DNA from 3 places in the Pseudomonas sp. BNK-30 genome. Region 2 is predicted to be linked to each of the others. Evidence: predicted binding sites of a transcription regulator. Region 2 holds the regulator's gene; each other region holds the start of a gene.

The links. The regulator sigma-54, encoded in region 2, starts transcription at its own class of promoters, with help from an activator protein. The targets are predictions, from matches to a motif close to ANTGGCATNNANNTTGCTNT.
Region 1: a site for sigma-54 is predicted at 1,810-1,829, ahead of flgB (flagellar basal body rod protein FlgB). Genes of this name have one in related genera too.
Region 3: a site for sigma-54 is predicted at 1,894-1,913, ahead of ACMGGN_RS13970 (CmpA/NrtA family ABC transporter substrate-binding protein). Genes of this name have one in related genera too.

The regions. Positions count from the first base shown of each region.
Region 1 covers NZ_CP179904.1:868,218-872,579, forward strand. The annotation lists gene ACMGGN_RS04115 (chemotaxis protein CheV) at 1-670, shown strand, start outside; gene cheR (protein-glutamate O-methyltransferase CheR) at 722-1,549, shown strand; gene ACMGGN_RS04125 (hypothetical protein) at 1,534-1,773, opposite strand; gene flgB (flagellar basal body rod protein FlgB) at 1,876-2,286, shown strand; gene flgC (flagellar basal body rod protein FlgC) at 2,289-2,732, shown strand; gene flgD (flagellar hook assembly protein FlgD) at 2,748-3,455, shown strand; gene flgE (flagellar hook protein FlgE) at 3,486-4,362, shown strand, end outside.
Region 2 covers NZ_CP179904.1:332,218-336,579, forward strand. The annotation lists gene rapZ (RNase adapter RapZ) at 1-726, opposite strand, end outside; gene ptsN (PTS IIA-like nitrogen regulatory protein PtsN) at 729-1,193, opposite strand; gene hpf (ribosome hibernation-promoting factor, HPF/YfiA family) at 1,205-1,513, opposite strand; gene ACMGGN_RS01555 (RNA polymerase factor sigma-54) at 1,593-3,086, opposite strand; gene lptB (LPS export ABC transporter ATP-binding protein) at 3,261-3,986, opposite strand; gene lptA (lipopolysaccharide transport periplasmic protein LptA) at 3,987-4,362, opposite strand, start outside.
Region 3 covers NZ_CP179904.1:2,993,621-2,997,982, forward strand. The annotation lists gene rmf (ribosome modulation factor) at 487-702, shown strand; gene ACMGGN_RS13965 (quinone-dependent dihydroorotate dehydrogenase) at 801-1,826, opposite strand; gene ACMGGN_RS13970 (CmpA/NrtA family ABC transporter substrate-binding protein) at 1,955-3,157, shown strand; gene ACMGGN_RS13975 (ANTAR domain-containing response regulator) at 3,169-3,744, shown strand; gene ACMGGN_RS13980 (nitrate/nitrite transporter) at 3,910-4,362, shown strand, end outside.

The DNA.
Region 1 (4,362 bases), 540 kb from region 2:
GACTCGCAACAGCTTCGTGATCATCACCGAGTACAACACCAAGACCCAGGGTTTTCTGGTGCACTCGGTGGAGCGCATCGTCAACATGAACTGGGAAGAGATCCACCCGCCACCCAAGGGCACTGGCCGCGACCACTACCTGACTGCGGTCACCCGGGTGGACAACCGCATGGTTGAAATCATCGACGTGGAAAAGGTGCTGGCCGAGGTGGCGCCGTCGTCCGAGTCGGTGTCAGCCGGTGTGGTCGATGCCGACACGCAGGACAAGGCCGTACTGCTGCGTGTGCTGACCGTCGATGATTCGTCGGTGGCGCGCAAGCAGGTCAGCCGCTGCCTGCAGACGGTCGGCGTCGAGGTGGTGGCGCTCAATGATGGGCGCCAGGCTCTGGACTACCTGCGCAAGCTGGTGGACGAGGGCAAGCGGCCGGAAGAAGAGTTCCTGATGATGATTTCGGACATCGAGATGCCAGAGATGGACGGCTATACGCTGACGGCCGAGATCCGCAGTGACCCGCGCATGCAAAAACTGCATATCTGCCTGCATACTTCGTTGTCCGGGGTGTTCAACCAGGCGATGGTCAAGAAGGTCGGTGCCGATGACTTCCTGGCCAAGTTCAAGCCGGACGACCTGGCCCAGCGCGTGGTCGACCGGATCAAGGCAACGCATTGAAGTAGCCGGGAGGCGACTCCCGGTACCTGTGATTGAAAAGAGGCCGCAGTAGTGTCTACGGGTAATTTGGATTTCGAACAGTTCCGGGTATTCCTGGAGAAAGCCTGTGGCATCCTGCTGGGTGAGAACAAGCAGTACCTGGTCTCCAGCCGACTGAACAAGCTGATGGAGCAGCAGGGCATCAAGAGCCTGGGTGAGCTGGTGCAGCGCATCCAGGCCCAGCCACGTGGCGGCTTGCGCGAGCAGGTGGTGGATGCGATGACCACCAACGAAACCTTGTGGTTTCGCGATACCTACCCATTCGAAGTGCTGAAGAACAAGGTCATTCCCGAGTTCATCAAGAACAACCCCGGCCAGCGCCTGCGCATGTGGTCGGCGGCCTGCTCGTCGGGCCAGGAGCCGTACTCCATTTCGATGGCCATCGATGAGTTCGAGCGCAGCAACCTGGGCCAGTTGAAGATGGGTGCGCAGATCGTTGCCACCGACCTGTCCGGTTCGATGCTGAACAACTGCAAGACCGGCGAGTACGACAGCCTGGCGATCGCCCGTGGCCTGTCCCAGGAGCGCTTGCAGCGTTACTTCGACACCAAGGGGCCGGGGCGCTGGGCGGTGAAACCGGCCATTCGCAGCCGGGTCGAGTTCCGCTCGTTCAACCTGCTCGACAGCTATGCCGCGCTGGGCAAGTTCGACATCGTGTTTTGCCGGAATGTGTTGATCTATTTCTCGGCACAGGTGAAGAAAGACATCTTGCTGCGTATTCACAGCACCCTGAAGCCGGGTGGGTATCTTTTCCTGGGGGCGTCCGAGGCGCTCAATGGTTTGCCGGACCATTACCAGATGGTGCAGTGCAGCCCGGGAATCATTTACCAGGCCAAGTGATGGGCTGCGGGCTGTTTTGGGAAGGCCTGATATCGAGCGCCGCCAGCGCGGCGTTCGATCTCAAGAAACCCGCACTCTAAAAGCAGGCCTTTTGCACCCCGTCGCCACTCACGCCGCTTGACGTCAATTTTTTGTTTTGCCGCTTTTGCCGCCCGGCAATTGCCGCTTTCCCTTCTCCAGGCGGAAGCCTTTTGCCGCTTTTCTGGCATCGCGCCATCAGCCATCCCTGCTCCAGCCCAATGTTTCCGGCCTTTCAAAACATTGGCACAGCCCTTGCTATAGCTTGGCCAACGATATTCCGGTCAACCTTCGAAGGTTTCCCCGACATGAGCATCAGTTTCGACAAGGCGCTTGGCATCCATGAAAAGGCCCTGGGCTTCCGCGCCCAGCGCGCCGAAGTGCTGGCCAACAACATCGCCAACGCTGACACGCCCAATTACAAGGCGCGTGACATGGACTTCTCTTCGGTGCTCGCCGCCGAAAGCCAGAAGCAGCAGAGCGGTGGCCGCTTTGCCATGGACCGTACCAACAGCCGCCACATCGAGGCCGAAGGCCTGGCAATGGCCGACGACACGCTGCAGTACCGCACGCCGACGCAGCCGTCGATCGACCAGAACACCGTGGACGCCCAGATCGAGCAATCGAACTACACGGAAAACGCCATTGGCTTCCAGGCCAGCTTTACCCTGCTCAACAGTAAATTCAAAGGGCTGGTATCGGCCCTGCGCGGAGAATGACCATGTCCCTGTCCAGTGTTTTCAACATTGCCGGTAGCGGCATGAGTGCGCAGAACACCCGCCTCAACACCGTTGCTTCCAACATCGCCAACGCCGAGACCGTTTCGTCGAGCATCGACCAGACCTACCGCGCGCGGCACCCGGTGTTTGCCACCACCTTCCAGAATGCGCAAGCCGGCGGCAGCCAGTCGCTGTTCGAAGATCAGGGTGAGGCAGGGCAGGGTGTGCAGGTCAAGGGCATCATCGAAGACCAGAGCAACCTCGAAGCACGCTACGAGCCCAACCATCCGGCGGCGAACAAGGACGGTTACGTCTACTACCCGAACGTCAATGTGGTCGAGGAGATGGCTGACATGATCTCCGCCAGCCGCGCGTTCCAGACCAACGCCGAGCTGATGAACACCGCCAAGAACATGATGCAGAAAGTACTGACCCTGGGTCAGTGATAAGGAATCCAGACCATGGCAGTCGATAGCACCAGCGGTGTGAACCTCAATGATGTCCTGACTGCGTCGGGCGTCGGTGGCACCGCCAAGAAAGCCACCGATACCGCGTCCAAGACCGGTACCGACGCGCTTGGCAAGGACGCGTTCCTGCAGTTGCTGGTTACCCAGATGCAGCACCAGAACCCGCTGGACCCGCAGGAGAACGGCGAGTTCGTGGCCCAGTTGGCGCAGTTTAGCAGCCTGGAAGGCATCACCTCCCTGAACGAATCGGTCAGCAGCATCACCAATGCCATGGCTTCGTCCCAGGCCCTTCAGGCCTCGTCACTGGTCGGCCGTTCGGTGGTGGTGCAGAACGACAAGGCGGTGGTCGATACCACCCAGAGCTTCAATGCGCAGTTCGTCGTGCCGCAGGCAATCAGTGAAGCGAAGATCACCATCAAGGACAAGGACGGCAACACCGTCAAGACCATCGAGTTGGGCGAGCAGGCAGCCGGTTATGCCGATTTCATCTGGGACGGCACCAACAACAGTGGCGAGAAGGTCGACCCGGGTACCTACACCTTCACCGCCAGCACCACCGTGGATGGCCAGTCGGTGCAGATGAGCACGCTGCTGCCAGCGAAGGTGACCAGTGTCAGCTTCAATGCCACCGGCGAAATGGTGCTCAACCTTGCGGGCGTCGGCAAGGTCTCCCTCTCTGACGTACAAACCATCGGTATCTAAGGCCCGCTAGCGCGGCACAGGAGCGAATTCATGTCTTTCAATATCGGCCTTAGCGGTCTGTACGCAGCCAACAAGCAGCTGGACGTTACCGGCAACAACATCGCCAACGTCAATACCACCGGCTTCAAATCCTCGCGTGCCGAGTTCGCCGACGTCTATGCTGGCGCCAATCGCCTGGGTGTGGGCAAGAACCAGGTCGGCAACGGCGTGCGTCTGGCGGCGATCTCGCAGCAGTTCTCCCAGGGCGACGTCAATAACACGGGTAACGTGCTGGACATGGGTATCCAGGGGCAGGGCTTTTTCGTCCTCTCCGACAACGGCTCGCGTGTCTACACCCGTGCCGGTGCTTTCCAGGCCGACAAGAACAACTTCGTGGTCACCTCGGACGGCCTGCGCCTGCAAGGCTACGCTGCCGATGCGACCGGCAAGATCCAGAAGGGCGTGCTGACCGACCTGCAGATCGATACGTCGGCGCTGCAGCCCAAGGCCACCTCGCTGATCGACCAAGGCATCAACCTGAATTCGTCGGCCACCGACATTCCGTTGGAAATCGATGATGGTACGGGCGCCATGGTGCCGAACCTGCCGTTCGATCCTACCGACGAGACGACCTATTCCAAGTCGTTCCCGACCAAGGTGTACGACAGCCAGGGTAACGAGCACACCATGGAGCAGTTCTACCGCAAAACCGGTACGAACGAATGGACCATGTACACGTTGGTCGACGGTCGTAACCCGTTCGATCCTGCTTCCACCACGCCGCTGACCGGCACCATCAGTTTCAGCAGCGATGGTTCTGTCAGCAGCATGACTGCCGATAACACAGGGCACCCGGCGGGTGCATCGTTCACCGTGACCAACAACACCTTCACCATGACTGGTTGGGTGCCGGCGGTGGAAGATGCGG
Region 2 (4,362 bases):
GTTGCTGGCGGCAAAGCGGGGCAGCCATTTGAGCAGGTAGGTCGAGATATCGGTAAACATCTCTTCGACATCCGGCTGCGCGGCAAGGTAATCGATAACCGGCTGATCCAGGCCAGAATGCTCACGCAGTTCGGGCTTCCAGTACGGGTTGGGCAGGCAGCGTACATCGAAAACCAGGTCTGCATCGACCGGCATGCCACGCTTGAAGCCGAACGATTCGACCAGGAATGCGGTGCCGGGCTCAGGCTGATTGAGTAGGCGCAACTTGATCGAGTCGCGCAGTTGGTAAAGGTTGAGGCTGGTAGTGTCGATCTTCAGGTCGGCGAGGTCGGAGATTGGCCCCAACAGTTCGCTTTCCACGCGGATCGCTTCGGCCAGTGAGCGATCTGCATTTGTCAGCGGATGACGCCGGCGCGTTTCGGAGAAACGCTTGAGCAGCGTGTCCTCGTCGGCGTCGAGAAACAGCACATCGCACTGGATATGGCGGCCACGCGCTTCGGCGAGCAGTTCGGGGAAGCGTGACAGGTGGCTGGGCAGGTTGCGGGCATCAATGGACACTGCCACTTTCGGTTGCAGCAACTCTGTATGGATCAACGCGTTTTCCGCCAGCTGCGGCAGTAAACCGGCAGGCAGGTTATCGATACAGTAAAAGCCGTTGTCTTCCAGCACGTCGAGGGCGGTACTCTTGCCGGAGCCGGACCGGCCGCTGACGATGATCAGGCGCATGTTCAGTGCTCGTTCTGTGCGTCCAGGACTACCTGGTACAGGGCCTCGCTGCTGTTGGCGGCACGCAGGCGCTCGCGAACTTCCTTGCGATCCAGCATGCTGGCGATCTGGCGCAGCAGTTCCAGATGGGCGTCGGTGGCAGCCTCCGGCACCAGAAGGATGAACAGCAGGTCGACTGGCGCGCCATCGATGGCGTCATAGTCGATCGGAGCATCCAGGTGCAGCAGGGCACTGACGGGAGAGGTGCAGCCTTCGAGCCGGCAGTGAGGTATGGCGATGCCATTGCCGAAGCCTGTGGAACCGAGCTTTTCACGAGCGATCAGCTTTTCGAAGACGTCTTGCATCTCCAGCTCGGGTATTTGATCGGCAATCAGATTAGCGACCTTTTCCAAGGCGCGCTTCTTACTGCCACCCGGCACGTTCACCAGGGAACGGCCGGGGGTCAGGATGGTTTCAAGTCGGATCATGGATGAGGGGATCAGCGGGCGGCTGCACCTTGCAGCAGGCTTTGCTGTTTTTCCTTGTGTTTTTTCAGTTGGCGGTCGAGCTTGTCGGCCAAGGCATCGATCGCTGCATACATGTCTTCGTGTTCGGCGTTGGCAACCACTTCACCGCCTGGAATCTGCAGGATCGCTTCGACCTTCTGCTGCAGCTTCTCGACTTTCATGATGACCTGCACGTTGGTGATCTTGTCGAAGTGACTCTCCACCCGGGCGAGCTTTTCAAGCACGTAATCGCGCAGCGGCTCGGTGACTTCTACATGCTGTCCACTGATATTGACTTGCATACAGCTTCTCCTTTGTTGCCCGTGCATAAAGAGGCAGGTCTTGCACCTGCCCCACAAACGCTGTGGCAGATCCGAGGGGCTACATCAGTCGCTTGCGTTCGCTCGACGGTGCGATGCCGAGAGACTCGCGGTATTTGGCGACGGTGCGACGGGCTACCTGGATGCCTTGTGCCTCCAGTAAACCAGCGATCTTGCTGTCACTCAATGGCTTTTTCTGATTTTCCGCCGCAACCAGTTTCTTGATGATCGCGCGGATTGCCGTGGACGAGCATTCTCCGCCCTCGGAGGTGCTGACGTGGCTTGAGAAAAAGTATTTCAGTTCGTAGATGCCGCGTGGCGTGTGCATGAATTTCTGCGTGGTCACCCGCGAGATGGTCGACTCGTGCATGCCCACGGCTTCGGCGATGTCATGCAGTACCAGGGGTTTCATTGCCTCGTCGCCGTGGTCCAGGAAACCGCGCTGATGCTCGACGATCTGTGTGGCGACTTTCATCAGTGTTTCATTGCGGCTTTGCAGGCTCTTGATGAACCAGCGTGCTTCCTGCAACTGGTTGCGCATGAAGGTGTTGTCGGCGCTGGTGTCGGCCCGGCGGACGAAGCCGGCATATTGCGGGTTGACCCGCAGACGCGGGATCGCTTCCTGGTTCAGTTCGACCAGCCAGCGATCGCTGTCCTTGCGCACGATGACATCGGGCACCACGTATTCCGGCTCACTGGACTCGATTTGCGATCCCGGGCGCGGGTTGAGGCTCTGAACCAGCTCGATGACCTGGCGCAGCTCGTCTTCCTTGAGCTTCATGCGGCGCATCAGCTGGCTGTAGTCGCGCCCGCCGAGCAGGTCGATGAACTCGGTGACCAGGCGCTTGGCCTCGGCCATCCATGGTGTGCTGGCCGGAAGTTGGCGCAGTTGCAGCAACAGGCACTCGCCCAGGTTGCGTGCGCCGACGCCTGCAGGCTCGAACTGCTGGATACGGTGCAGCACCGCTTCGACTTCGTCCAGTTCGATATCCAGCTCCGGATCGAAACCGGCGCAGATCTCTTCGATCGTGTCTTCCAGATAACCTTGGCCGTTGATGCTGTCGATAAGGGTGACTGCGATCAGGCGGTCGGTATCGGACATCGGTGCCAGGTTCAGCTGCCACAGCAGGTGGCTTTGCAGGCTTTCGCCGGCTGATGTGCGGGTGGTGAAGTCCCACTCGTCGTCATCGTTGCTCGGCAGGCTGCTGGCGCTGGTCTGGTAGATGTCTTCCCAGGCCGTGTCGACCGGAAGCTCATTGGGGATGCGCTCGTTCCACTCACCGTCTTCCAGGGTCTCGGCACTGGCGGTGCTTTCCTGAAAGCTGTTGTCCTGGACTTCGGCGGCCGGCTTGCTCTCGGCGTTATCCGCCATCGGGTCGCTGTTGTCGAAGTCTTCGCCGTCTTCCTGACGTTCGAGCATCGGATTGGACTCCAGCGCTTCCTGGATTTCCTGCTGAAGGTCCAGGGTAGAGAGCTGGAGTAGGCGGATGGCCTGTTGCAACTGCGGGGTCATCGTCAGTTGCTGGCCCATTTTTAGGACGAGCGATGGTTTCATGGCAGGGGCTAATACCTTGTTCGCCGGCGCGCATGCGCCATCCACTACACGAGGGCGCCGGAGCGCCAATTTCAAGCAAGTTTTATGCCTTAAATTGTAGCGTTTGCCTAGAGCACTGTAACAACTTAAGCCCATTCAAGGCTGTAAAACCAGTGCTCCAGGCGCGTCCCTGAATCAGAGTCGGAACTCGTGACCCAGGTAAACTTCCTTGACCAGTTCGTTGGCCAGGATGGTCTGCGCATCGCCCTCGGCGATCAGTTGCCCGTCATTGACGATATAGGCGGTTTCGCAGATATCCAGGGTCTCGCGGACGTTGTGGTCGGTGATCAGTACGCCGATGCCCTTGGCCTTGAGGTGGTGGATGATCTGCTTGATGTCACCGACCGAAATGGGGTCGACGCCAGCGAAGGGTTCGTCCAGCAGGATGAACTTGGGGGCGGTTGCCAGGGCGCGTGCGATCTCGACACGGCGACGCTCGCCGCCGGAAAGGCTCATGCCGAGGTTGTCGCGGATGTGGCTGATGTGGAACTCCTGCAGCAGGCTTTCCAGCTCCTTGCGGCGGCCCTCACGGTCGAGCTCCTTGCGGGTCTCGAGGATGGCCATGATGTTGTCGGCCACCGACAGCTTGCGGAAGATCGAAGCTTCCTGCGGCAGGTAGCCGATGCCGGCGCGTGCGCGCCCGTGCATGGGCTGATGGCTGACATCGAGGTTGTCGATGAGCACGCGCCCCTGGTCGGCCTGGACCAGGCCGACGATCATGTAGAAGCAGGTCGTCTTGCCTGCGCCGTTGGGGCCTAGCAGGCCGACGATCTGACCGCTGTCGATCGACAGGCTGACGTCACGCACGACTTGACGCCCTTTGTAGCTCTTGGCCAGGTGCTGGGCTTTGAGGGTTGCCATTTACTCGGCCTTCTTCTTCGGCTGGATCACCATGTCGATGCGCTGACGTGGCTGGGTCACGTTGCCGCCGCGACCGGCGGTCGCAACCTGGGACTTGGTGTTGTAGACGATCTTCTCGCCTTCGGTGGTGTTGCCTTCGTTTTCGACCTTGGCGCGGTCGGTGAGAATCACGGTGTCCTTTTGCGCCTGATACTGGATGGTCACGGCCCAGCCTTTCATCTTGTCAGGCTTGGCGGCGCTTTGCTGCTGCTCGAAATAGGCCAGGTTGCCCACCGAAGTGACCACGTCGATGTCACCGTTGGCGGCGCGGGTCATGGTCACGGTATTGCCTTTGATCATCATCGAGCCCTGAGTGATGATCACGTCACCGGTGTAG
Region 3 (4,362 bases), 2.7 Mb from region 2:
CAGCAAGCGTCCGAGTGGCCTTGATCTGCGCAGTATGCAGCAGCTGAAGGGCCGGGCCGCCTGATCGATCTGCTCTCGCCAGTGGCAGAGACAGCTTAGATCATCAGGCAGTACAAAAAATTTCTGTCGACTTCAGGGTCGATGTGACCCTTCGTCGCATTACCAAATATTTCTTTCATCGCAGCGCAACGCTGGCGAAATGACGTCAAGGTTCAGCAAACCCCGGCCATAGCGGGCTCAACGCCAAACAAGGTTGAGTCGCATTTATTTACTTATCCCTTCACCCTTGGAAACGTTACGTGCTTATGACAAATCGATCATTCCCTCGGTGACTCGCATTCGTTAGAACTGGTCTCAGGCCGCTTCGCAACGAAGTGGCACTTTCAGCCCGCCACGCCGGCAGCGGGCGCAAACCGGCAGAAAGACTCTGCCCGGCCTCGGAGAGGCCGACGGGACATTACAGTCAACAAGTGAGGGCAACACCCTATGAGAAGACTTAAGCGTGATCCGTTGGAAAGAGCATATTCACGTGGCTACCAATATGGGGTCACCGGCAAATCCCGCGAACTTTGCCCCTTCAATCTTCCTTCTGTTCGCCAAGCCTGGATCAACGGCTGGCGTGAAGGTCGCGGTGATAACTGGGACGGAATGACTGGCACCGCTGGCATCCATAGACTCAACGAAAATCACGCCGTTGGCTGAACGAGGACACTGAATTCGAGTCACCATGCACGCCCCATCCGGGCGGCGGGCTAAGGCCCAGGGGCCCCTTGACGGGGCCCTTTTTTATGCCTGCGTGATCATGCCCGCGGCATTGCGGCGATCGCATCCACTGCCTCACGGATCAGCGCCGGCCCTTTATAGATGAAGCCTGAGTAGATCTGCACCAGGCTCGCGCCAGCGGCAATCTTCTCTGCGGCATGCCGGCCTTCGGTGATACCCCCAGCAGCAATAATCGGCATCTTGCCGCCCAGCTCGGCCGACAGCACCTTGACGATATGGGTGCTCTTTGCAAGTACCGGTGCACCGGAAAGGCCGCCCGCCTCCCCGCCATACGGCAGGTTTTCCACACCTTCACGGCCCATGGTGGTGTTGGTAGCGATCACCGCATCCATGCCCGATTCCATCAGCGTTGCCGCCACCAGCGCAGTTTCTTCATCACTCATGTCCGGCGCGATCTTGATCGCCAGCGGCACACGCTTGCCATGCTCGCCGGCCAGTTGTTCGCGGCGCTCGGCCAGGGCATCGAGCAGCTGCTTGAGCGAATCGCCGAACTGCAGGCTGCGAAGGCCTGGGGTATTGGGCGAGCTGATGTTCACGGTGATGTAGCTGGCGTGGCCATAGACCTTGTTCAGGCAGATCAGGTAATCGTCGACCGCGCGCTCTACCGGGGTGTCGAAGTTCTTGCCGATGTTGATGCCCAGCACACCGTCATAACGCGCGGCGCGCACCCGCTCGAGCAAGTGATCGACGCCCAGGTTGTTGAAGCCCATGCGGTTGATGATTGCCGTGGCCTCTGGCAGGCGGAACAAGCGCGGCTTCGGGTTGCCCGGCTGCGCTCGCGGGGTCACGGTGCCGATCTCGACAAAACCGAAGCCCAGCTGGGCAAAGCCATCGATGGCCGCGCCATTCTTGTCCAGGCCTGCCGCCAGGCCGACCGGATTGGCGAAGTTCAAGCCCATCACCGACACCGGCAATGCCGCCGGCTGCTTGCACAGCGCGCCGTTGAGCCCGAGGCGGCCACCGGCGCCGATCAGGTCCAGGGACAGGTCATGGGAGGTTTCCGGGGAAAGCTTGAACAGCAGCTGGCGGGCCAGGGTATACATGGGCGGGCAAGGCTCAGGGGTGAGTGAGGTTGCGATTATAGCCAGCGTGCGGCCGGCATGACAGCGCCTTGGCACATGCGTTGCTACATCGCCTGCACACAGCCTATTCAGTACAGGCGAGGATCTACGTGAATACATCACCCCTGGCATGGGTCAACGGCAGCGATGCGCCAGAAAAACCCAGCCTCGATATCGGTTTCATGGCCCTGACCGATTGTGCTTCGGTTGTGGTAGCGGCCACCCAGGGCTTCGCCCAGCAACACGGCCTGACACTCAACCTCAAACGCCAGGGCTCATGGGCCGGCCTGCGCGACAAACTGGCCAGCGGTGAACTGGATGCCGCTCATTGCCTCTATGGCCTGGTCTATGCCGTGCACCTGGGCATCGGCGGGGTGCCGGCCAGCGACATGGCGGTGCTCATGGGGCTGAACCAGAATGCCCAGGCCATCAACCTCTCCCCCGCCCTTCAGCGCAAGGCTGTGACCACACCTGAAGCACTGGCACGTCACGTGCACCAGCAGGGTGCAAAACTGACCTTCGCCCAGACATTCCCCACTGGCACCCATGCCATGTGGCTGTATTACTGGCTGGCGAGCCAAGGCATTCACCCCCTGCACGACGTCAATAGCGTGGTGGTGCCACCGGCGCAAATGATGGCGCACATCCAGGCTGGCCGGATCGATGGCTTCTGCGTCGGCGAACCCTGGGCAGGCGCCGCCGTAGCGCAGGGCCAGGGCTTTACCTTGGCTACCAGCCAGTCGATCTGGCCCGACCACCCGGAAAAGGTCCTGGCCTGCGCCCGCACCTTTGCCGAGCAGTACCCAAACAGCGCCCGGGCGCTGGTCAAAGCGATCCTCGCCGCCAGCCGCTTCATCGAACAAAGCCAGGAAAATCGCCACGGCACCGCGCAACTGCTCAGCGGCAGCGCCTACCTGGATACGCCCATTGAAAACATCGAACCGCGGCTGCTCGGGGTGTATCAGGACGGCCTTGGCAACCACTGGCAGGACCATCATGCCCTGCGCCTGTTCGATCAGGGGCGGGCCAATGTGCCTTACCTGTCCGACGGCATGTGGTTCATGACCCAGTTCCGTCGCTGGGGGCTGCTGCGCGATGATCCCGACTACCTCGGCGTGGCGCGCCAGGTCCAGCAGCTGGCGCTTTACCAAGAAGCCGCCGAGGCGCTGGGCGTGGCTTGCCCTGGCACGCCCATGCGCAGCAGCCTGCTGATCGACGGTATCCGCTGGGATGGCAGCGACCCATACGGCTACGCCCGCAGCTTCAGCCTGCACGCCTTGGGCGATACGCCCGATGCCCGTATCGGTCTGTGAGGGTCACCAACATGCTGCGCATCCTGCTGATCGACGATACCCAGAACAAGCTCGGCCGCCTCAAGGCTGCACTGCGCGAAGCCGGCTTCGAGGTGATCGAGGCGCCAGACCTGACCATCGACCTGCCCGCCTGCGTCGAGATGGTGCACCCGGACGTGGTGTTGATCGATACCGACTCACCCGACCGTGACGTGATGGAACAGGTGGTGATGGTGAGCCGCGACCAGCCGCGGCCGATCGTGCTGTTCACCGACGAGCATGACCCCGGGGTGATGCGCCAGGCGATCCAGGCCGGGGTCAGCGCGTACATCGTCGAGGGCATCCACGCCGCCCGCTTGCAGCCAATCCTGGACGTGGCCATGGCCCGCTTCGAGAGCGACCAGGCGCTCAAGGCCCAGCTGCAGGCCCGCGACCAGCAACTGGCCGAGCGCAAGCGCATCGAGCAGGCCAAAGGCCTGCTGATGAAAATGAAAGACTGCAACGAAGAACAGGCGTACACCCTGATGCGCCGGCAGGCCATGAGCCGCCAGCAGAAGCTGATCCAGGTGGCTGAGCAGATCATCGCCATGCACGAGATGCTGGGGTAAGCAGGCGACCGTACAATGTTGGCCCAGCTCTTGCTGAAGATATCGCACCGGTAGCCAACGGCGGTTGCCCACAAACCCCGACAAAGACGTCGCTCACCCCTCCATGCCAGTGGACCGGGTAGCGGCGTCTTTTCGTTTCCGTTGCATTGCCGAGTGAGGTGTTCGATGAGTACCAGCTTCTGGAAATCCGGGCATGTGCCCACGCTGTTCGCTGCGTTCCTGTATTTCGACCTGAGCTTCATGGTGTGGTACCTGCTCGGCCCGCTGGCCGTACAGATCGCCACCGACCTGCAACTGAGTGCACAGCAACGGGGCCTGATGGTCGCAACACCCATCCTCGCCGGTGCCGTGCTGCGTTTTGTCATGGGCCTGCTGGTCGACCGCCTCTCACCGAAAACCGCCGGGCTGATCGGCCAGGTCATCGTGATTGTCGCCCTGGCCTGTGCCTGGTACCTGGGCGTGCACACCTACGAGCAAGCCCTGCTGCTCGGTGTGTTTCTCGGTGTTGCCGGCGCCTCGTTCGCCGTGTCGCTGCCGCTGGCCTCGCAATGGTATCCGCCGCAACACCAGGGCAAGGCGATGGGCATCGCTGGCGCGGGCAACTCCGGCACCGTCTTC